4 regions of the Streptomyces sp. NPDC057697 genome follow, and region 1 is predicted to be linked to each of the others. Evidence: riboswitches for the same ligand, from Rfam matches in the RefSeq annotation. Region 1 holds a riboswitch; each other region holds the start of a gene.
What was found. A riboswitch is a leader RNA that binds a small molecule or an ion and turns the genes downstream of it on or off. The one in region 1 is predicted to bind cobalamin.

Region 2: linked by a shared signal. The riboswitch ahead of ACFVFH_RS14080 (ABC transporter substrate-binding protein) and the one ahead of metE (5-methyltetrahydropteroyltriglutamate--homocysteine S-methyltransferase) in region 1 are both predicted to bind cobalamin.
Region 3: linked by a shared signal. The riboswitch ahead of ACFVFH_RS33560 (CoA-acylating methylmalonate-semialdehyde dehydrogenase) and the one ahead of metE (5-methyltetrahydropteroyltriglutamate--homocysteine S-methyltransferase) in region 1 are both predicted to bind cobalamin.
Region 4: linked by a shared signal. The riboswitch ahead of ACFVFH_RS02835 (prenyltransferase/squalene oxidase repeat-containing protein) and the one ahead of metE (5-methyltetrahydropteroyltriglutamate--homocysteine S-methyltransferase) in region 1 are both predicted to bind cobalamin.

The regions. Positions count from the first base shown of each region.
Region 1 is NZ_JBHVJA010000004.1:90,496-95,519, reverse strand. Features, by position in the region: gene ACFVFH_RS13635 (MFS transporter) at 1-807, shown strand, start outside; gene ACFVFH_RS13630 (aminoglycoside phosphotransferase family protein) at 953-1,894, shown strand; cobalamin riboswitch at 2,032-2,248, shown strand; gene metE (5-methyltetrahydropteroyltriglutamate--homocysteine S-methyltransferase) at 2,410-4,728, shown strand; gene ACFVFH_RS13620 (HAD hydrolase family protein) at 4,846-5,024, opposite strand, start outside.
Region 2 is NZ_JBHVJA010000004.1:199,343-204,366, reverse strand. Features, by position in the region: gene ACFVFH_RS14095 (PRC and DUF2382 domain-containing protein) at 1-103, shown strand, start outside; gene ACFVFH_RS14090 (ABC transporter ATP-binding protein) at 527-1,324, opposite strand; gene ACFVFH_RS14085 (FecCD family ABC transporter permease) at 1,321-2,412, opposite strand; gene ACFVFH_RS14080 (ABC transporter substrate-binding protein) at 2,409-3,476, opposite strand; cobalamin riboswitch at 3,512-3,702, opposite strand; gene ACFVFH_RS14075 (beta-ketoacyl-[acyl-carrier-protein] synthase family protein) at 3,783-5,006, opposite strand; gene ACFVFH_RS14070 (acyl carrier protein) at 5,003-5,024, opposite strand, start outside.
Region 3 is NZ_JBHVJA010000020.1:50,917-55,940, forward strand. Features, by position in the region: gene ACFVFH_RS33550 (hypothetical protein) at 1-193, shown strand, start outside; gene ACFVFH_RS33555 (glutaredoxin domain-containing protein) at 849-1,301, opposite strand; cobalamin riboswitch at 1,495-1,685, shown strand; gene ACFVFH_RS33560 (CoA-acylating methylmalonate-semialdehyde dehydrogenase) at 2,081-3,580, shown strand; gene ACFVFH_RS33565 (acyl-CoA dehydrogenase family protein) at 3,577-4,737, shown strand; gene ACFVFH_RS33570 (enoyl-CoA hydratase/isomerase family protein) at 4,734-5,024, shown strand, end outside.
Region 4 is NZ_JBHVJA010000001.1:636,455-641,478, forward strand. Features, by position in the region: gene ACFVFH_RS02830 (MBL fold metallo-hydrolase) at 1-846, shown strand, start outside; cobalamin riboswitch at 1,053-1,187, shown strand; gene ACFVFH_RS02835 (prenyltransferase/squalene oxidase repeat-containing protein) at 1,294-2,568, shown strand; gene ACFVFH_RS02840 (SCO2322 family protein) at 2,565-3,248, shown strand; gene ACFVFH_RS02845 (energy-coupling factor transporter transmembrane component T) at 3,245-4,402, shown strand; gene ACFVFH_RS02850 (ABC transporter ATP-binding protein) at 4,399-5,024, shown strand, end outside.

The sequences.
Region 1 (5,024 bases):
GGACTGCTCATGGAGATGGACGGGGTCGGCGGCTGGCACGGCTGGCAGTGGATGTTCGTCATCGAGGGCGTCCCGTGCCTCTTCCTGGCGTTCGCCATCTTCAAGTACCTGCCCGACGGCCCGGCCAAGGCGCCCTGGCTGACGGCGGAGGAGGCCCGGCTGGTCCAGGACGCGGTCACCCGCGAACAGACCGAGGGCGCCGAGGCGGCGGGCAACGGTTCCGGATCCGGCTCGCTGCTGACGGTGCTGCGGGACAGGCAGATGCTGCTGGCCATCTTCGCCAACTGGACCCACCAGGTCGCCCTGTACTCCGTCGTCTACTTCCTGCCCGGCATCATCGGCGGCTGGGGCGACCTCTCGCCGTTCACCATCGGCCTGCTGACCGGACTGCCCTGGCTCACCGCCGCCGTCGGTGCCGTACTGGTGCCGCCGCGCGCGACCACGCCCCGTCGGTCCCGCAACTTCGTGGTGACCGGGCTGCTGATGATGTTCACCGGCCTCGTCGTCGCCGCCGTCGCCGGTCCCGTGATCGCGCTGCTCGGCTTCTGCTTCACCGGCCTGGCGTTCTTCGTCGTGCAGCCCCTGCTGTTCAACTTCCCCGCCACCCGGCTCTCCGGCAAGACCCTCGCCGGCGGCCTGGCACTCCTCAACACCATCGGCATCACCGGCGGCTTCGTCGGCCCGTACATCATGGGATACGCCGAGGACGCCACCGGCAATCACCTGTCCGGCCTCTGGGTGTCCATCGTCCTGCTGGCCCTCGGCGCGCTGGCGGCCACCCGGCTGCGCTTCTCCCCGAAGTCCTGACGCGCACGGCTCTCGGCGCACACCGGGGCGCGGACCACCCCGGGACACCCCCTGCCGAACGGGGCGGTCCCGCGGGCCCGCGCCCCGGACCGGGTCCCGCCACGAACCGGAACAGCCGCGGGCCCGTCGGCTAACGTGGCTCCGCATGACCCACTCCGAGACCGAGATCACCGCGGAACTGGTCCGGGACCTGCTGCGCGACCAGCACCCCGACCTGGCCGATCGCCCCGTGCGGCTCGGCGCCCGCGGCTGGGACAACCAGCTGTGGCGGGTCGGCGACGACCTCGCCGTCCGACTGCCCTGGGCGACGCAGTCCGCGGACGCGCTGCTGCGCAAGGAACACCACTGGGTTCCCGCTCTCGCCCCGGGACTTCCGCTGCCGGTCCCCGTGCCCCAGCGCCTCGGGGAGCCCTCCGAACGGTTCCCGCGGCCCTGGACCGTCACCACCTGGGTGGCGGGAACCCCCGCCGACCGCGCCCCCGCCACGCGCGCCGCGGAGGCGGCCGACTCCCTGGCGGCGTTCCTGACCGCTCTGCACCGGCCCGCACCCGACGGGGCGCCGGCCGGCCGCGACCGCGGAGGACCGCTCGCCGACCATGCCGAAGAGTTCGCCCGGACCCTGGCCTCGGCCGCCGGGTCGGGGCTGGTCCCCGACCCGGACGCCGTCCGCGCCGTCTGGGACGACGCCGTCGCCGCGCCCGCCTGGACGGGGCCGGCCCTCTGGCTGCACGGCGATCTGCACCCGGCCAACGTCCTCACCTCGCACGGCACCTTCTGCGGCGTGATCGACTTCGGCGACCTCTGTGCGGGCGATCCGGCCTGCGATCTCGCCGCAGCCTGGCTCCTGCTGCCGGACGGCGCCGTCGACCGTTTCCACGACACCTACCGGCCCGCCGCGGACCCGGCGACGCTGCGCCGCGCGCGCGGCTGGGCGGTGGTGAAGGCCCTCGTCTGCATCCTCATCGGCGACGCGGGCGACCACGGCCGTCCGGGCGGCAAGCCCACCTGGGGCCCGCCCGGCCACGCCTCGCTGCGACGCCTCACCGCGACGGCCGGCCACTGCGGCTCCCCCGGCCCGACGCGGTAGCGGCCTGACCCGCCCGGCGGGCGTACGGCACCGGACGGCGTCCCGGTGGCGCCGAAGGCCCGTCCCGGACCGGTCCCCGTGTCTCACGTCACGTTCCGGAATGTGAGCAGTACCGCCCCGGGAGCGATCAGCCCTCTAGTCTGACCGGTGCAGCTGGTTCGCCCTGTCCGCCAGGCAGGCGCGTCGTAAGAGGGAACCCGGTGGAAATCCGGGACTGCCCCGCAGCGGTGAGCGGGAACGACCGCCGTCATACGCACTGGATCCACCGGATCCGGGAAGCGACGGCCAGTAGGTGTCTGCCCTCGGCAGACGTGCCCGCGAGTCCGAAGACCTGCCCGTTGCCCGCACACGAACCCTCGTGCGCGGATATCCCGGTGACCTCGTGGGCGGGTCGGCGTACATACCAGACGGAAGACCGCGCGACCGGCGTGCGGGGTGTCCGTCCGGTTCGTCATCCCTTCGCGCCCGTGTCCCGTCCCGGGATCTCAAGGAGTCATCTCGCGAAGGAGATTTCCGTGACCAGCAGGACCGCAGCCGCGGCAGCACGCGCCACCGTGTACGGCTACCCCCGCCAGGGCCCGAACCGGGAACTGAAGAAAGCCATCGAGGGGTACTGGAAGGGGCGGGTGACCGCCGACGCCCTCCGGGAGACGGCGGCCGACCTGCGCCGGGCCGGCTGGCGGCAACTGGCGGACGCCGGTGTCCACGAGGTGCCCACCGGCGACTTCTCCTACTACGACCACGTCCTGGACACCAGCGTCATGGTCGGCGCCGTCCCCCAGCGGCACCGTGAGGCCGCCGCCGCCGACGCCCTCGACGGCTACTTCGCGATGGCCCGCGGCACCCAGGACGTGGCGCCGCTGGAGATGACCAAGTGGTTCGACACCAACTACCACTACCTCGTCCCCGAACTCGGCCCGGACACCGTCTTCGCCACCGACTCCGCCAAGCAGGTCACCGAGCTGAAGGAGGCCCTCGCGCTCGGGCACGCCGCCCGGCCGGTGCTGGTCGGCCCGGTCACCTACCTCCTGCTCGCCAAGCCCGCCCCCGGAGTGGCGGCCGACTTCGAACCGCTGACGCTCCTGGACCGGCTGCTGCCCGTCTACGCGGAGGTGCTCGCCGACCTGCGTGCCGCGGGCGCGGAGTGGGTCCAGCTCGACGAGCCCGCGCTCGTCCAGGACCGCACCCCGGCCGAGCTGAACGCAGCCGCCCGCGCCTACCGTGAGCTCGGCGGCCTGACCGACCGGCCCAAGCTGCTCGTCGCCTCCTACTTCGACCGGCTCGGCCAGGCGCTCCCCGTCCTGGCGAAGGCCCCCGTCGACGGTCTGGCACTGGACTTCACCAACGCCGCCGCCGCCAACCTCGCGGACCTGGCCGCCGCCGGCGGGCTGCCCGGCAAGCGGCTCGTCGCGGGCGTGGTCGACGGCCGCAACATCTGGATCAACGACTACGAGAAGTCGCTGGCCACCCTCGCCACTCTCCTCGGCCTCGCCGACCGGGTCGACGTGTCCGCCTCCTGCTCCCTGCTCCACGTCCCGCTGGACACGGCGCCGGAACGGGACATCGACCCCCGGATCCTCCGCTGGCTGGCCTTCGCCCGGCAGAAGACCGAAGAGATCGTCACCCTCGCCAAGGGACTGGCCCAGGGCACCGGCGCGATCGCCGCGGAGATCGCCGCCAACCGGGCCGACCTCGCCTCGCGCGCGCACTCCCCCCTCACCCACGACCCCGCGGTACGCGCCAGGACCGCCGCCGTCACCGAGGCCGACGCCCGCCGCTCCCAGCCGTACACCGAGCGCGCCGTCGCCCAACGGGCCCATCTGAAGCTGCCGTTGCTGCCCACGACCACCATCGGCTCGTTCCCGCAGACCGATGAGCTGCGCACGGCCCGCGCCGACCTGCGCACGGGCCGGATCGACGCGGCGGGTTACGAGGAGCGGATCAGGGCCGAGATCGGCGAGGTCATCTCCTTCCAGGAGAAGACCGGTATCGACGTCCTGGTGCACGGCGAGCCCGAACGCAACGACATGGTCCAGTACTTCGCCGAGCAGCTCACCGGCTACCTCGCCACCCGGCACGGCTGGGTCCAGTCCTACGGCACCCGCTACGTCCGCCCGCCGATCCTGGCCGGGGACATCTCCCGCCCCGAGCCGATGACGGTGCGCTGGACCTCGTACGCCCAGTCGCTCACCGACCGGCCGGTCAAGGGCATGCTGACCGGGCCCGTCACCATGCTGGCCTGGTCCTTCGTCCGTGACGACCAGCCGCTCGGCGACACCGCCCGGCAGGTCGCCCTCGCGCTGCGCGACGAGGTCGGCGACCTGGAGGCCCGGGGCACCTCCGTCATCCAGGTCGACGAACCCGCGCTGCGCGAGACGCTGCCCCTGCGTGCCGCGGACCACGCCGCGTACCTGGACTGGGCCACCGAGTCGTTCCGGCTCACCACCAGCGGTGTCCGGCCGGACACCCAGATCCACACCCACATGTGCTACGCGGAGTTCGGCGACATCGTCCAGGCCATCGACGACCTCGACGCCGATGTCATCAGCCTGGAGGCCGCGCGCTCGCACATGCAGATCGCCCGTGAACTCGCCTCGCACGGCTACCCGCGCGAGGCGGGTCCCGGCGTGTACGACATCCACTCCCCGCGCGTGCCCGACGCGGCCGAGGCCGCCGCACTGCTCCGCAAGGGGCTGAAGGCCATTCCCGCCGAGCGGCTGTGGGTCAACCCCGACTGCGGTCTGAAGACCCGCGGCTGGTCCGAGACCAGGGCCTCGCTGGAGAACCTGGTCGCCGCGGCCCGCACGGTCCGCGGGGAGCTGTCCGGGTCCTGACGGGGCCGCCCGAAGGGCCGGGGTGCCGAGGGGCGTCCCGGCCCCGGCGCGACCGACCGGTGCGCGGCGGGGTTCCTTCTCCGCCGCGCACCGGTCGGTGCGGGTCGCCGCTCCTGGTCAGACCGGCACTTCGGCGGATTCGGCCGACTCGGCCAGCAGGAGGATCTCCGCCGCCACCGCCTCCGGTTCGGCGGCGACCGTGATGTGCGCGACCTCGTCCAGGCCCGGGTGCGTACCGACGCGCACGGACCTCTCCGCGTTCCGCAGGAGGTCGACGTCGTTGATGTCGTTGCCGA
Region 2 (5,024 bases), 110 kb from region 1:
GGTCTCCGCCGAACTCCGCAAGGAGCAGATCGACTACGCGGACGGCACGGACATCGGCGGCAAGGACACCGGCGGCGATCTCGGCCGGGGACGTCGCCGCTGACCCCCTGCCGCACGGCGCGGCGAACGGCCGCGCCCGGATCACGAGGGCGGACCCGCACGGTGCCGGGGTCCGCCCTCGCCCCTGCCGGGGCACGCCTTCGAACGGCCAGGGCGTGTGTCGAAAGTGGCGTCGTCCGCCCGAAGGGGGCCCGGCGGCGTCCGGTGCGTGCGACCCCGAGATGGAGGGCCGCCCCGGTACCGGAGGCATCGGGGCGACCCCGACAGCACGGCGAGCGTGTGTGCCGGGCTCCGCCGGGCAGACGGGATTTTCGATCCACTCACTGCGACCTCTCGTTCGGCTCACGCCGGGCTCGCGTGCGCCGGTGCCGCACCTCGCCGCGTTGGCGTCGGTCGTGGGCGTCGGCCGTGCGATGCGCGGCACCGGACCCCGCTCCCTGATCCGGCCCGATCCGAACGAAAGACCCTACGCCCCTGCGGGACGTCCCGGCAGGAAGCGCACCGAGGGCCGCCCGTCCGGGCCGTCCGGTGTGACGCGCGCCGTGACCCGGTAAACGTCGGCGATCAGTTCCTCGGTGATCACTTCCGACGGGGTTCCGGCGGCCACCGCGCGCCCCGCCTTCAGGACGACGATCCGGTCGCAGAACATCGCGGCCAGATTGAGGTCGTGCAGGGCGATCACACCGGTCAGCGGCAGCGAGGCGATCAGCGCGAGGAGTTCCAGCTGGTGCTGGATGTCGAGGTGGTTGGTCGGCTCGTCGAGCAGCAGCTCGCGCGGCTGCTGGGCCAGTGCCCGCGCGATCTGGACGCGTTGGCGCTCACCGCCGGAAAGGGTGTGCCAGGACTGGTCGCCGCGGTCGGCGAGGCCGGTCCGCGCGAGTGCGTCGCGCACCGCCTCCTCGTCCGCCGGGGTCGGCGCCGACCAGGCCCTGCGGTGCGGGATGCGCCCGAGCCGCACCACGTCCAGGACGCTCAGCTCGACCTGTGTCACGGCGTGCTGGTCGACCATGGCGACCCGCTGGGCCACCGCGCGGCGGCCGATCCCGTCGAGCCGCTGTCCGTCCAGCGTGACCACCCCGGTGCCCGGGGCGAGGACCCCGGCCAGGACCCGCAGCAGGGTCGACTTGCCGGAGCCGTTCGGCCCGATCAGCCCCAGGGTGCCGCCGGGCCGCGGGGCGAGGTCGACCCCGTCGAGGATGAGCCGGCCGCCCGCCGTCCGGCTGACCCGTTCGGCACGCAGCCCGCCGGTGGGCGCCCCGGTCATGCGGTCCTCCGGGTGCGGTGGAGGACCAGGACGAACGCGGGCACGCCGATCAGCGCGGTGACCACGCCCACGGGCACTTCCTGCGGGTCGAGGACCGTCCGGGCGAGGGTGTCGACCCAGACCAGGAACACGGCCCCGGCCAGCGCCGTGACCGGCAGCAGCCGCCGGTGTCCGGAACCCGCGAGGGCGCGGGCGGCATGCGGCAGCACCAGGCCCACGAAGCCGATGGCACCGGCCGAGCTGACGAGTACGCCGGTCAGCAGCGCGGTCGTGCACAGCAGCACGATCCGGGTGCGCCCGACGTGCACGCCGAGCGCGGCGGCGGCGTCCTGCCCGAACGCGAAGGCGTCGAGGGTACGGGCGTGGCCCAGACAGACCAGCAGCGTCACGACGAGCACGGCGGCGCAGATCCAGACATCGGTCCAGCCGACGCCGCTGAGCGAGCCGAGCAGCCAGAACAGCACGCCACGCGTCTGCTCGGCGTCGGCGGAGGTCATCACGACGAAGGAGGTGAGCGCGGAGAACAGCTGCATGGCCGCGACACCGGAGAGCACGACCCGGTCTGTCGTGCCGCCCAGGGTGTGGCTGAGCAGCAGCACGAGGGCGAACGAGCACAGCGCCCCGGCGAACGCGCCGGTCGAGACCGACACCGCTCCCCCGCCGACGCCGAGGACGACGACCACGACCGCGCCGGTGGACGCCCCGGAGGAGACACCGAGGACGAACGGGTCGGCGAGCGGGTTGCGCAGCAGGGACTGCATGACCGTGCCGCACACCGCGAGCCCGGCACCGCACACGGCGGCGAGCAGGGTGCGGGGCATGCGCAGGTTCCAGATGATCCCGTCCCTGATCGGGGAGAGCCCGGAGCGGCCCAGGCCGAGATGAGAGGCGACCGCGGACCAGACGTCGGCCACCGATATCCGGGCGGGGCCGATGGTGACGGCGACCGCGACGGAGAGCACCAGCAGCGCGATGCCACCGGCCCACAGCGCCCCGCCGCGCAGTCGCCGTCCGGCGCCCGCTGTGCGGACGGGGCTGCCGGGAAGGGGCGGCCCGGCCACCGCCGTGGCCCGTTCGGTCGCCGTCATCCGGCGAGCCCGAAGCGGCGCAGCCCGGCGGCGACGCGTTCGACGCCCTCGACCGTCCGGATGGTCGGGTTCATGGCCTGGCCGCTCAGCAGGATGTACCGCTTGTGCCGGACGGCGTCCATGTTCCTGGTGACGGGGTTGGACTCCAGGAACTCGATCTTCTTGGCGGCGCTCTCCGCGGTCTGGGCCTTGCGGGAGAGATCGCCGATGACCAGCGCGTCGGGGTTGCGGTCGGCCACCGTCTCCCAGCTGATCTGGGGCCATTCCTCGTGGGTGTCGTCGAAGACGTTCTTCGCGCCGAGTTCTTTGGTGATGATCCCGGGTGCTCCGCAGCAGCCGGCCAGGTACGGGGCCTTGGAGTCGGAGAACCAGTACAGGCGACTCGTCCCGGAAGCGTCGATGCCCTCGGCAGCCTTCTTCACCCGGGCCCGCAGCCCTGCGACGAGCGCGTCGCCACGTTCCGGCACGCCGAACACCTCGGCGAGTTCGTGCACCTCCTGGTAGACGCCGTCCATGGTCAGGGGTGCGGTCCGGGCGCCGTCGCCACCGCCGCTGTTGTCCTTGCCGGTGCAGTCGGCGGGCGAGACGTAGGTGGGGACGCCGAGTGCCTCGAACTGTTCGCGCGGTGCGACGCCGCCCTTGGCGAGCGTGGACGCGAACGACGCGCTGATGAAGTCGGGCTCCTGGTCGAGGACCTTCTCCGACGACGGCCGGTTGTCCGAGATCCTGGGCACCCCGGCGTTGGCCTTCTCCAGGCCCTTCATCACCGGGTCGGACCAGGTCGCGGTGGCGGCCATCCTGTCGGCGAGGCCGAGGGAGAGCAGGATCTCCGTCGATCCCTGGTCCACCGACACGGCGTGCCGGGGCGCGGCGTCGACGGTGACGGTGCGCCCGCAGTTCTTCAGCGTCACCGGGTATCCGTCGGTGCGGCCGCGCTTCGCGGCCGACTCGTCGGTTCCGCCTCCGCAGGCGGTCAGCAGGACGATTCCCGCCGAGAGCAGGGCCATGGTGCGGACGGGGCTGGCTATGGACGGCACGGGGTCCCTCTGCGTCTGAGGGCTCATACGCGGAGCCCGCTGTACGGAATGCCGTGGCCCGGTGCCGGGTCGCGGCCGCCAGCAGGTCTTCGGACTCGGGTTCCTTCGGACGGGACGCCTTCCCAGGACACCCGAGGGTGGTCCCAGTGGCCTTGGCCCCGCCCGTCCCCCTCACCGCTGCGCGTCAGTTCCGGTTTCGCACCGGATTCCCTGACCCCTTACGTGGAGTTCGACTGGCTCCGGCAAGCTATCACGGGCTTCTGCCCAGCTCATGAGGGGTGTGGCCGGTGGTACGCCGGGCTGTGTTCCCCGTCGCACCACCTGGCCGGATGCCTACGGACGCTGAAGAGCGATCACGGCGTTGTGTCCGCCGAAGCCGAAGGAATGGCTGACGGCGCGCCGGATGGGCTGCCGCAGCGGTTGTTTGGTGACGCAGTCGATGTCGAACTCGGGCGCCGGGGCGTCCAGGTTGGCGATCGGTGGTACGACTCCGCGCTGGAGGGTGAGGACGGTGAGCCCGGCCTCGATCGCTCCGGCCGCCCCCATGCAGTGGCCCAGCACGCCCTTGGGAGCGGTGACGGGCGGTCGGTGCGGGTAGACCCGGGCGATGAGGGCGGCCTCGGTGGCGTCGTTGACCGGGGTCGCCGTGCCGTGCGCGTTGACGTGCTCGACGTCCTCGGCCGCCCAGCCCGCGTCGCGCAGCGCGGCCTCCACCGCGGCCTGGGCGACCGCGCCGGAGGGGTGCGGGCTGATGGGGTGGTGGGCGTCGGTGGTGGCGCCGGTACCGGCGAGCAGTGCCCGTGGTGCCGCGCCCCTGGCCTGGGCGTCGTCCGCCCGCTCCAGCACCATGACGGCCGCGCCCTCGCCCATGACGAGACCGGCCCGGTCGGCCGCGAAGGGCCGGCACAGCCCGGCCGGGTCGCCGTCCGCGCGGGCCCCGGCCCCGGATCTGGCGAATCCGGCCATGGCGACCGGGTAGACGATCGACTCGGTGGCCCCGGCGATCGCGATGTCGCACTGCCCGGTGACCAGGAGGTCACGGGCGACGGACAGCGCGGTGGCCCCGGACGAACAGGCGGTGCACGGGGCCATGCTGGGTCCGGTGGCCCGCAGCTGGATCGCGATCTCGGCGGCGGGCATGTTCGGAATGGTGAGCAGGATGCCCGAGGGCGAGGTGGCCCCGGCTCCGAGCCGGTCGAACACGATGGCCTGCTCGGTCAGCGAGGCGGAGCCCCCGCTACTGGTGCCGACGACCACGGCGACCCGGGGCCCTTCCCACCGGGCCGGGTCGAGCCCGGCGTCGGCGACCGCCTCCCGGGCGGCGAGCACGGCGAGCTTCACGTACTTCCCCATCCGGAAGGACGCCCGGCCGCCGATCGCCGCGTCCAGGTCGATGCCGTCGACCACGCAGGCGAAGTCGATCGCGCACCCTTCGAGCTCGGCGACGGTACGGGCCGGTGACACGCCCGCGCACACGCCGGCCCAGGTGGACTCGGTGTCATTGCCGACCGGTGTGATCATGCCCAGGCCGGTGACGGCGATGGCCGGCCTGTTCATCGGGCGTTGCTCATCACT
Region 3 (5,024 bases), on a different contig from region 1:
CGCCACCCCGTCGGGCTGCGTCACGGCCGTGACCCCCTCGTCGGGCACGGGCGCCGTCACCGCGGTCAACGGCAAGGCCAACAGCGGCTCCAGCACCTGGAAGGTCAGCGTCGACGGCTCCGCGTTCGCGGGCGCCCTCCGCGAGAAGGTGATCAAGGTGGGCGACACCATCGCCCTGCGTCTGGGGGCCTGAGCCGCGGCGGCGGGGCCCGCCGCGCGTCCCCTCCCCCGGCCGCTCCCGAGCGCTCCGCTCCGGGACGGCCGGGGGAGGGCGCGCTGCTCACGCCGGGCCGTCCCGGCCGCACCGCCTCGCGGACGGTTGCGGGATGCGGGATGCGGGATGCGGGATGCGGGATGCGGGGCCGGGGCCCCGGTCGTCCGGTCGCGGTGGCTGCCCCGGTGGCGCGCCGCGACACCGGGGGCCGGGGTCGGGGCGGCGGGCCTCGCGGGGCATTCCGCGGCGCCCGGTGCGCTCCGGCCCGGTGGTGCGGATCGTGGTGTCGGGGTGCGGCGGGCGACGGTGTGTGCGGCGGGCGTTCCGGAGGTCCTTGGCCCTGCCGGAGGCGTATATGTGACGTAACGTCAACTGCCGCCGTATCGCAAGCCCATGGTGACGTCCTCCCGCGCGGACCGGGTGGGTTCGAGCGGCATCGCACCGGCCGCCCGGCCCCCGGTGCTGCCGCACTCCGGCACCGTCCGCGCGTTCCTCCGTGTCCGCGTGCTCCCGGCCTGCGTGCTCCCGATCCGCAAGTCCCCGCGCGCTCCCTCCCGATCCGCACGTCCCCGCACGTCCCCGATCCGTACGTCCCCGATCCGCGCGCTCCCGGCCCGAGGCGTCGCAGGTTCCGTCACCCGGTCGGTGACCCGGGCGTGCGGGAGAGCTGCCGGCGCACCCACGCGGGATCGGGGTTGGTGTACGGCCGGCCCGCCACGACGACGGTCGGCACGGTCTCGTTGCCGTCGTTGGCCGCCCGCACCGTCGCGGCTCCCTCCGGATCGCGCCAGATGTCGACCCAGAGCGCCCGGCGGGCACGCAGGCCCAGCCGGACGCGCAGGCGCAGGCAGTACGCGCAGCCGGGCCGCCAGTAGACGACCGGCCGTCCGTCGGCCGCGCTGCGGCGTCGTGCCTCCGGCGCGCCGATCGACCTCGGGAAGAACAGGGGCGAGTTCACGGCCGCGAGCAGCACGAAGACGGTCAGTACGGCAACGGCCGTGCCGGGGTTCCCACCGGCGAGCGACCCCGCCGCGAGGGCCGAACCGCAGAGCACCATCAGCATCGGCAGGATCCAGGCGCGTGTCATGAGGCCGAAGGCTATCGATGGGCCGGAGGCGCTCCAACTCCACCTGGAGCACGACGATCCCGCCGACAGCCGCCCCGTGATCCGCCGGGAGATGCCCCGTGCGCCGGCGCGGATGCCGGGGAGCCGGGGAGGGCCGGGCCGGTGTGGCCGGTCGTCGACGCGGCCGGATGCGGGGGTGGACTTACTAGGACGTCCAACTATATGTTCGTGGGGTAGGTCCGCGGTGCAGGGAAGCCGGTGTGAATCCGGCACGGTCCCGCCACTGTGACCGGGGAGCGTGCGCCTCAGCAGGACAAGGCCACTGACGGGGAGACCCGTCGGGAAGGCCGGGGCGCGTGCGTCGATCCGGGAGTCAGGATACCGGCCGCGGGTTGTTCCGTGTTGTCCACGAGGATGGAGCAGACACTCATGGCACCGGTCCGTACCCATGGCCCAGGTGATCCGGCGAAGCGCGTGCGGCTCGTGCCGCACGGCCACACGCGGGTCCCGTCACGCGGCTGAGGACTGCCCCGTAATCCCTGGCATGCGCGCGACGACAGCCACGGCACCCCGCCGTGCCGTCGGAACGTCCGCGTGCGCCCGGCACCCCGGGCGCCCCTCCGCTCCGCGGCGCACCGCGTCCGCCGCCGCGCGCTGACCCACCAGGGATTACGGGACAGCCCTCGGTCCTCGACGGCTCCCCCCGCACGACCCACGGCAGGACCCGCGTGTGCCGCCCCCGGCGCGTACGCCGCCCCGCCGTGCCTTCCCCGGATCCCACCTGACGAGAGCAGGCTCCCATGGTCCGTGAACTGACCCACTTCATCGGCGGCAAGCGCACCGCCGGAACGTCCGGCAACTTCGCCGACGTGCACGACCCCAACACCGGCGCCGTCCAGGCGCGGGTCCCCCTGGCCGACGGGCAGGAAGTGCGGGCGGCGATCGCCGACGCCGCCGCCGCGCAGGCCGAATGGGCCGACCGGAACCCGCAGCGACGCGCCCGGGTCCTGCTGCGCTTCCTCCAACTGGTCGAGGACGAGCGGGACGACCTCGCCCGCCTGCTCTCGGCCGAACACGGCAAGACGGTGTCCGACGCCCACGGGGACATCCAACGCGGCCTGGAGGTCGTCGAGTTCGCCGCCGGGATTCCGCACCTGCTCAAGGGCGATTTCACCGACAGCGCCGGAACCGGCATCGATGTGCACTCGCTGCGCGCCCCGCTCGGCGTGATCGCCGGCATCACCCCGTTCAACTTCCCCGCGATGATCCCGCTGTGGCAGGCCGCCCCGGCGCTGGCCTGCGGAAACTCCTTCATCCTCAAGCCCTCGGAGCGCGACCCCTCGGTACCGCTGCGGCTCGCCGAACTCTTCCTGGAGGCCGGACTGCCGCCCGGCGTCCTCAATGTCGTCAACGGCGACCGGGAGGCGGTCGACGTCCTGCTGGAGGACCCACGGGTGCGGGCGCTCGGCTTCGTGGGGTCCACCCAGGTCGCGGCGCACGTCTACGCCACCGCCGCCGCGCACGGCAAGCGGGCGCAGTGCTTCGGCGGCGCCAAGAACCACATGATCGTGATGCCGGACGCCGACCTCGACCAGGCCGTCGACGCCCTCGTCGGCGCGGGGTACGGATCCGCGGGCGAACGCTGCATGGCGATCTCGGTGGCCGTCCCGGTGGGGGAGGAGACCGCCGACGCGCTCGTCGCCGCGCTCCGGGACCGGATCGCCACGCTCCGGATCGGCCGCTCGGACGACCCGGACGCCGACTTCGGCCCGCTGGTCGGCCGGGACGCCCTCGAACGCGTCCGCCGCCTTGTCGCCACCGGAGTGGAGGAGGGCGCCGAACTCGTCGTCGACGGGCGCGACTTCACCCTTCCGGGGCACGAGAACGGGTTCTTCGCCGGAGCCACCCTCTTCGACCGGGTCACCCCCGCCATGCGGATCTACCAGGAGGAGATCTTCGGGCCCGTCCTGTCCGTCGTCCGCGCGGCCGACTACGAGGAGGCGCTGCGGCTGCCCAGCGAGCACCCGTACGGCAACGGGGTCGCGATCTTCACCCGCGACGGGGACACCGCCCGCGACTTCACCCGGCGGGTCGACACCGGCATGGTCGGCGTCAACGTACCCATCCCGGTGCCGGTCGCCTACCACACCTTCGGCGGCTGGAAGCGCTCCGGATTCGGCGACCTCAACCAGCACGGCCCGGACGCGATCCGGTTCTGCACCCGCACCAAGACCGTGACCTCCCGCTGGCCCTCCGGGGTCAAGGAGGGCGCGAGCTTCACCATCCCGACGATGGGCTGAGCGCCGTGACCACCACCACCTCGCTCACCAAGGACCAACTCGCCCTGGCCGAGGTCACCCTCGACTTCGCCCAGGAACACCTCGCCCCGCACGCCGTCGCCTGGGACCAGGACAAACACTTCCCCCTGGACGTCCTGCGCAGGGCCGCGGGACTCGGCCTCGCGGGCGTCTACGTCCGAGAGGAACACGGCGGCTCCGCCCTCACCCGGACCGACGGAGCCCTGGTCTTCGAGGTCCTCGCCACCGGCTGCCCCTCCATCGCCGGTTACCTCTCCATCCACAACATGGTCGCCTGGATGATCGACCGGTACGGGGACGACGGCCAGCGCGCCCGCCGGCTGCCCGCCCTCTGCACCGCCGAGACTCTGGGCAGCTACTGCCTGACCGAACCCGCGGCGGGCTCCGACGCCGCCGCCCTGCGCACCCGGGCCGTCCGGGACGGGGACCACTACGTGCTCACCGGGGTGAAGCAGTTCATCTCCGGGGCCGGCGCCGCCGACGTGTACGTCGTCATGGCGCGCACCGGCGGCGAGGGACCCGGCGGGATCTCGGCCTTCGTCGTCGAACGGAACGACCCCGGGCTCTCCTTCGGGCCGAACGAACGCAAGATGGGGTGGAACGCGCAGCCCACCCGGCAGGTCGTCCTGGACGGCGTACGCGTACCCGCCGACCGCAGGCTCGGCGCCGAGGGCGACGGGTTCCGCATCGCCATGAACGGGCTCAACGGCGGCCGCCTCGGCATCGCCGCCTGCTCGCTGGGCGGCGCGCAGAGCGCTCTGGACCGCAGCCTGGCCCACCTCGCCGACCGCGAGGCGTTCGGCGCCCGGCTTCTGGACGCCCCGGCACTCCAGTTCCGGCTGGCCGACATGGCCACCGAACTCGCGGCTGCCCGCGCCCTCGTCCGGCAGGCCGCCGAGGCCCTCGACAGTGGAGATCCGGCGGCGCCCCGGCTCTGCGCGATGGCCAAGCGGTTCGCCACCGACACCGGATACTCCGTCGCCGACCGCGCGCTGCAACTCCACGGCGGCTACGGCTACCTGAGCGAATACGGCATCGAGAAGATCGTCCGCGACCTGCGGGTGCACCAGATCCTGGAAGGGACCAACGAGATCATGCGTGTCATCGTGGCGCGGGCACTGACGGAGGCCGTCCGATGACGGCCCCCTCCGACAGCCCCGTACTGCTGCGCACCGAGGGCCGTGCGGCCCACATCGTCCTCGACCGGCCCAAGGCGCTGAACGCCCTCACCCACGCGATGGTCCGCACGATCGCAGACGCCCTCGACACCTGGGAGTCCGACCCCGGCGTCGAGACGATCGTCGTCACCGGAGCGGGCGAGCGCGGTCTGTGCGCCGGCGGAGACATCCGCGCCATCCACCACGACGCCGTCACGGGCGGCACCGCCTCCGCGGACTTCTGGCGCGACGAGTACCGGCTCAACGCC
Region 4 (5,024 bases), on a different contig from region 1:
CACCACGGGCTCTCCGGGCAGGTGCGGGAGGCCTCCGGGGCGTGGATCGCCATGCACGCGGCGGACACCGCGATCGTGCGCCGTACCCGTGAGTCCCGGCCCGGCACCTGGCTGACGTATCTCGTGGCCAAGCTCACCGCGGTCGGCGCGCCCGAGGAGCACCTCGCGCCGCTGCGGGCCGCCGCGGCGGACGGGGGCCGTCTGCGGACCCTGCCGGGGCTGCGGGCCGCCCTGCCGGACCGGGAGATCGTGCCCGGCGAGCTGCTCGACCTGGCGGGGCGCAGACTGCGGGCGATCTGGACGCCGGGGCACACGCCGGGGCACGTGTGTCTGCATCTGGACGAGGAGCATCCGGGGAATCTGCCGGGCCGGGGGCGGCTCTTCTCCGGCGATCACCTGCTGCCGGGGATCAGCCCGCACATCGGGCTGTACGAGGACCCGGACGACGCCGCCGCCACCGATCCCCCCGCGGGCTCCCGGCCGCGTCCGAGCGGGGGAGACCCGCTCGGCGACTACCTCGACTCGCTGGAGCGGATCGGCAGGCTCGGGGCCGCCGAGGTGCTGCCCGCCCATCAGTACGCCTTCACCGACGCGGCCGGGCGGGTACGGGAGCTCCTCGCCCATCACGAGGAACGGCTGACCGGGCTGCTCGGGCTGCTGGCCGGGCCGCTGACGCCGTGGGAACTGGCCGAGCGGATGGAGTGGAACCGGCCCTGGGAGCAGATCCCGCACGGCTCCCGGAACATCGCGGTCTCGGAGGCGGAGGCGCATCTGCGGAGGCTGGTGAAGCTCGGTCGCGCGGAGGCGGTGCCGGGGACCGAGCCGGTGACGTACATCGCGGTGTGAGCGGCGAGCGGGGCGCGGCCGGCGGTGAATGGCGAGGGTGGTGTGAGCCGGGCCGGGCGGTACGGCTCCGCGCCGCCCTACTGACCCACCCTGGCATGCGGGTCATGGTCATTCGTGCGGGACCGGTCGTGCCAGTGGATTCCGCGTGATCGCCGGGACGGCCCCCGGGACGCCCGGCCTAAGCCGCCCCGGGGACCGTCCCGGACCGCCCGGTAGAGTGTGCGGGTCGTCATCATGCCCGTTCAGGGGGAAGCCGGTGCGAATCCGGCACTGACCACGCAGCCGTGAACCGTCCCGGAGACGGTGAGCCGGAATGCCCTGTCCGCGGACGTGACCGGCTCCCACCACCGATCCCGGTGGTCGGCACCGTCGAGGTATACGGAGCCGGAGCCTGGTGCCTGAGCGTGCCTGTGCCCGGTTCGTCGCACAGGAGAGGCCCCGCCCGCCATGACCGTACGCCGCAGCGCAGCAACGCTCGCCGCCACCGCCGCCGTGCTCTGCGCGGCCGCAGCGCCGGTCGCGGTCGCCGCGCCGTCCCCGTCGCCCTCGCCGTCCGCCGCGCTGCCCGCCGGGCTGTACGGCACGAAGGACCCCACCTACGACGGGGTGTGGCGGCAGTCGATGGCCTTCCTCGCCCAGCGGCTCGAAGGGGTCACCCCGGCCGCGAAGTCGGTGGACTGGCTGATCGGCCAGCAGTGCGCCGACGGGGCCTACGCGGCGTACCGGGCCGATGTCTCCGAGCCGTGCGACGACAAGACGGTGCTGGACACCAACGCCACCGCGGCCGCCACCCAGGCACTGGTCGAGGTCGGCGGCCACCGGGACATCGTGAACAACGGCGTGCGCTGGCTGAAGTCCGTGCAGAACGAGGACGGCGGCTGGGGCTACACCGCGGGCGCGCCCAGCGACGCCAACTCCACCTCCCTGGTGATCGGCGCCCTCGCCCGCCAGGGACAGCGGCTCGCGGACATCACGACCCCCGGCGGCAAGACCCCCTACGACCCGCTGCTCGCGCTCGCGATCCCGTGCGGCGGCAAGGACGGCGGGGCCTTCGCGTACCAGCCCGACAAGAAGGGGAAGCTGACCGCGAACGCGGACGCCACCGCGGCCGCCGTGCTCGGCACGATGGGCAAGGCCATGGCCGTCGGCGACAACGCCGCGGGCAAGGCCCCCCGCTGCCACCCGGGCTCCGGCCTCACGCCCGAGCAGGCCGCCCAGAACGGCGCCCACTACCTCGTCGGCGCCCTCGCCGGGAGCGGCCATCTGAACCAGGCGCCGATGCCCGGTGCCGCCGACACGACCCCGCAGCCCGACTTCGGCAACACCGCCGACGCGGTCGTCGCGCTGTCCGCCTCCGGCCACCAGGACAAGGCGGCCGGGGCGATCGCCTGGCTGAAGAAGAACGCCATGGACTGGGCCGGGCAGAACGGCCCCGCCGCCTACGCCCAGCTGGTCCTGGCCGCCCACGCGACCGGCAACGACGCCCGCGACTTCGGCGGAGTCGACCTGGTGGCCCGGCTGAACGCGGCCGGCCCCGCGCCCGCCGCCGTCGTGACGCCCGACCCGTCCGCCGACACCGGGTACGAGGCCACCGAGAAGGACCAGGTCCACAGCGGCGACGACGTGATCGGCGGCGTGTGGTGGTACATCGGCATCGCCCTGGTCCTCGCCGCGATCGCGTTCTTCCTGATCAGCGGTCGCCGGAAGAACAGGCAGCCGTGAGGCGGGCGGGAAGGGCCACCGCGCTGCTGGTGGTCCTGGGCGCCGTCCTGGCCGTGCTGGGCGCGGGACCGGCCCAGGCGGCCGGCTACCGCTACTGGTCGTTCTGGGAGGACTCCGGCTCCGGCTGGACGTACGCCACCCAGGGCCCGTCCCTGGTCCGGCCCGACGACGGCGCGGTGGAGGGCTTCCGGTTCTCGGTGAGCGAGGACTCCCAGGACGCGGCGAAACCGCGCCGCGCCCCCGACTTCGCGAAGATCTGCGCGGGCACCCCGGCCGAGGACGGCACCAAGCGGATCGCCCTCGTCATCGACCCGGGCACCGCCGCCGACGCCCCGGCCGGTGAGACCCCGCCCGCGCCGCGCACCGCGTGCGCCCGGGTGAGCCCCGACGCCAGTGCGGCCGAGGCGCTCGCCGCCGTGGCCAAGCCCCTGCGGTACAGCGGCGACGCGATGCTCTGCGCCATCACCGGCTACCCGGCCTCGGGCTGCGGCGAGCAGGTCTCCGGCGACGGGCACGGCACGCCCGCCCCGTCCCCGACCGGCTCCGCGTCCGCGTCGTCGGCCGCCGGCGGCTCGGGCGGTTCCGGCGGCTCCCCGTCCGCCGGGGTGTTCGTCGGCATCGGCGCCGTTCTCCTCCTCGGCGTCGCCGCGGTCGTGCGGGCCCGCCGCCGCCGCGGATGACCACCCCGACCGGCTCCGCGGTCCTGGCGAGCCGCCGCCCGCTGCGCGCCCCCGAAGCGACCCGGAGCAACGCGCTGCCCGCCGGGGCCTGGTGGCTGTGGGCGCTCGGCCTGGCCACCGCCGCCTCCCGCACCACCAACCCGCTGCTGCTCGGGCTGCTGGTGGGGGTGGCCGGTTATGTCGTGGCGGCGCGCCGCACGGACGCCCCGTGGGCCCGTTCGTACGGGGCGTTCCTCAGGATCGGACTGTTCGTCATCGCCGTGCGGCTGGTCTTCTCCGTCTTCCTCGGCTCGCCGATCCCCGGCACCCATCCGCTGTTCACGCTCCCCGAGGTGCCGCTGCCCGGCTGGGCGCAGGGGATCAGGATCGGCGGCCGGGTCACCGCCGAGCAGCTGCTCTTCGCCCTGTACGACGGGGCGAAACTGGCCACCCTGCTGATCTGCGTCGGTGCGGCGAACTCGCTCGCCAACCCGGCCCGGCTGCTGAAGTCGCTGCCGGGCGCGCTGTACGAGGCGGGCGTCGCCGTCGTCGTCGCGATGACCTTCGCGCCGAACATGGTCGCCGACGTGATGCGGCTGCGCACCGCCCGCCGGCTGCGCGGCCGTCCGACCGGCGGCATCGGCGCGGTCCTCCAGACCGGGCTGCCGGTCCTGGAGGGCGCGCTGGAGCGGTCGGTCGCGGTGGCGGCGTCGATGGACGCGCGGGGGTACGGGCGCACGGCGCAGGTCCCGCCCGCCGTCCGGCACACCACGAACGTCCTCACCCTCGGCGGGCTGCTCGGCGTGTGCGCCGGTACGTACGGGCTGCTGGCCGCGGAGGGCGCCCGGTACGGGCTGCCCCTGCTGGTCGCCGGGCTCGTCGCCGCGATGGCCGGGCTGCGGCTCGGCGGGGCCCGCTCGGTGCGTACCCGTTACCGGCCCGACCGGTGGGGCGCGCGGGCCTGGCTGGTGGCGGGCTCGGGGGTCGCGGTGGCGGTGGCGATGATCCGGGCGGGCGGGGTCCTCGGGGAGGCGCTGCACCCCGGGGTGGTGCCGCTGGTCGCGCCGGCGCTTCCGCTGTGGCCCGCGGCGGCGGTGCTGATCGGGCTGCTGCCCGCGGTGGTGGCGCCCGTGCCGCCCTCGGCGGGCGCCCCGTATTCCAAGGAGTTCCAGTGATCCGGTTCGAGCAGGTCTCGGTGCGCTACGAAGGAACGGAGCGCCCCACCCTGACCGGGGTCGATCTGACCGTTCCGGAGGGCGAGTTGGTGCTGCTCGTCGGTCCGTCCGGGGTCGGCAAGTCCACGCTGCTGGGTGCCGTGTCCGGTCTGGTGCCGCACTTCACCGGCGGCACGCTGAGCGGCCGGGTCACGGTCGACGGGCGCGACACCCGTACCCACAGACCGCGCGAGCTCGCCGATCTGGTCGGCACGGTGGGCCAGGACCCGCTCTCCCACTTCGTCACCGACACGGTCGAGGACGAGCTGGCGTACGGCATGGAGTCGCTGGGGCTCGCCCCCGACGTGATGCGGCGGCGGGTCGAGGAGACCCTCGACCTGCTGGGCCTCGCCGAGCTGCGCGACCGGCCGATCGCCACGCTCTCCGGCGGCCAGCAGCAGCGGGTGGCGATCGGTTCCGTCCTCACCCCGCATCCGAGGGTCCTGGTCCTCGACGAGCCGACCTCCGCGCTGGACCCGGCGGCGGCCGAGGAGGTCCTCGCCGTGCTGCAACGGCTGGTGCACGACCTGGGCACGACGGTCCTGATGGCGGAGCACCGGCTGGAGCGGGTCGTCCAGTACGC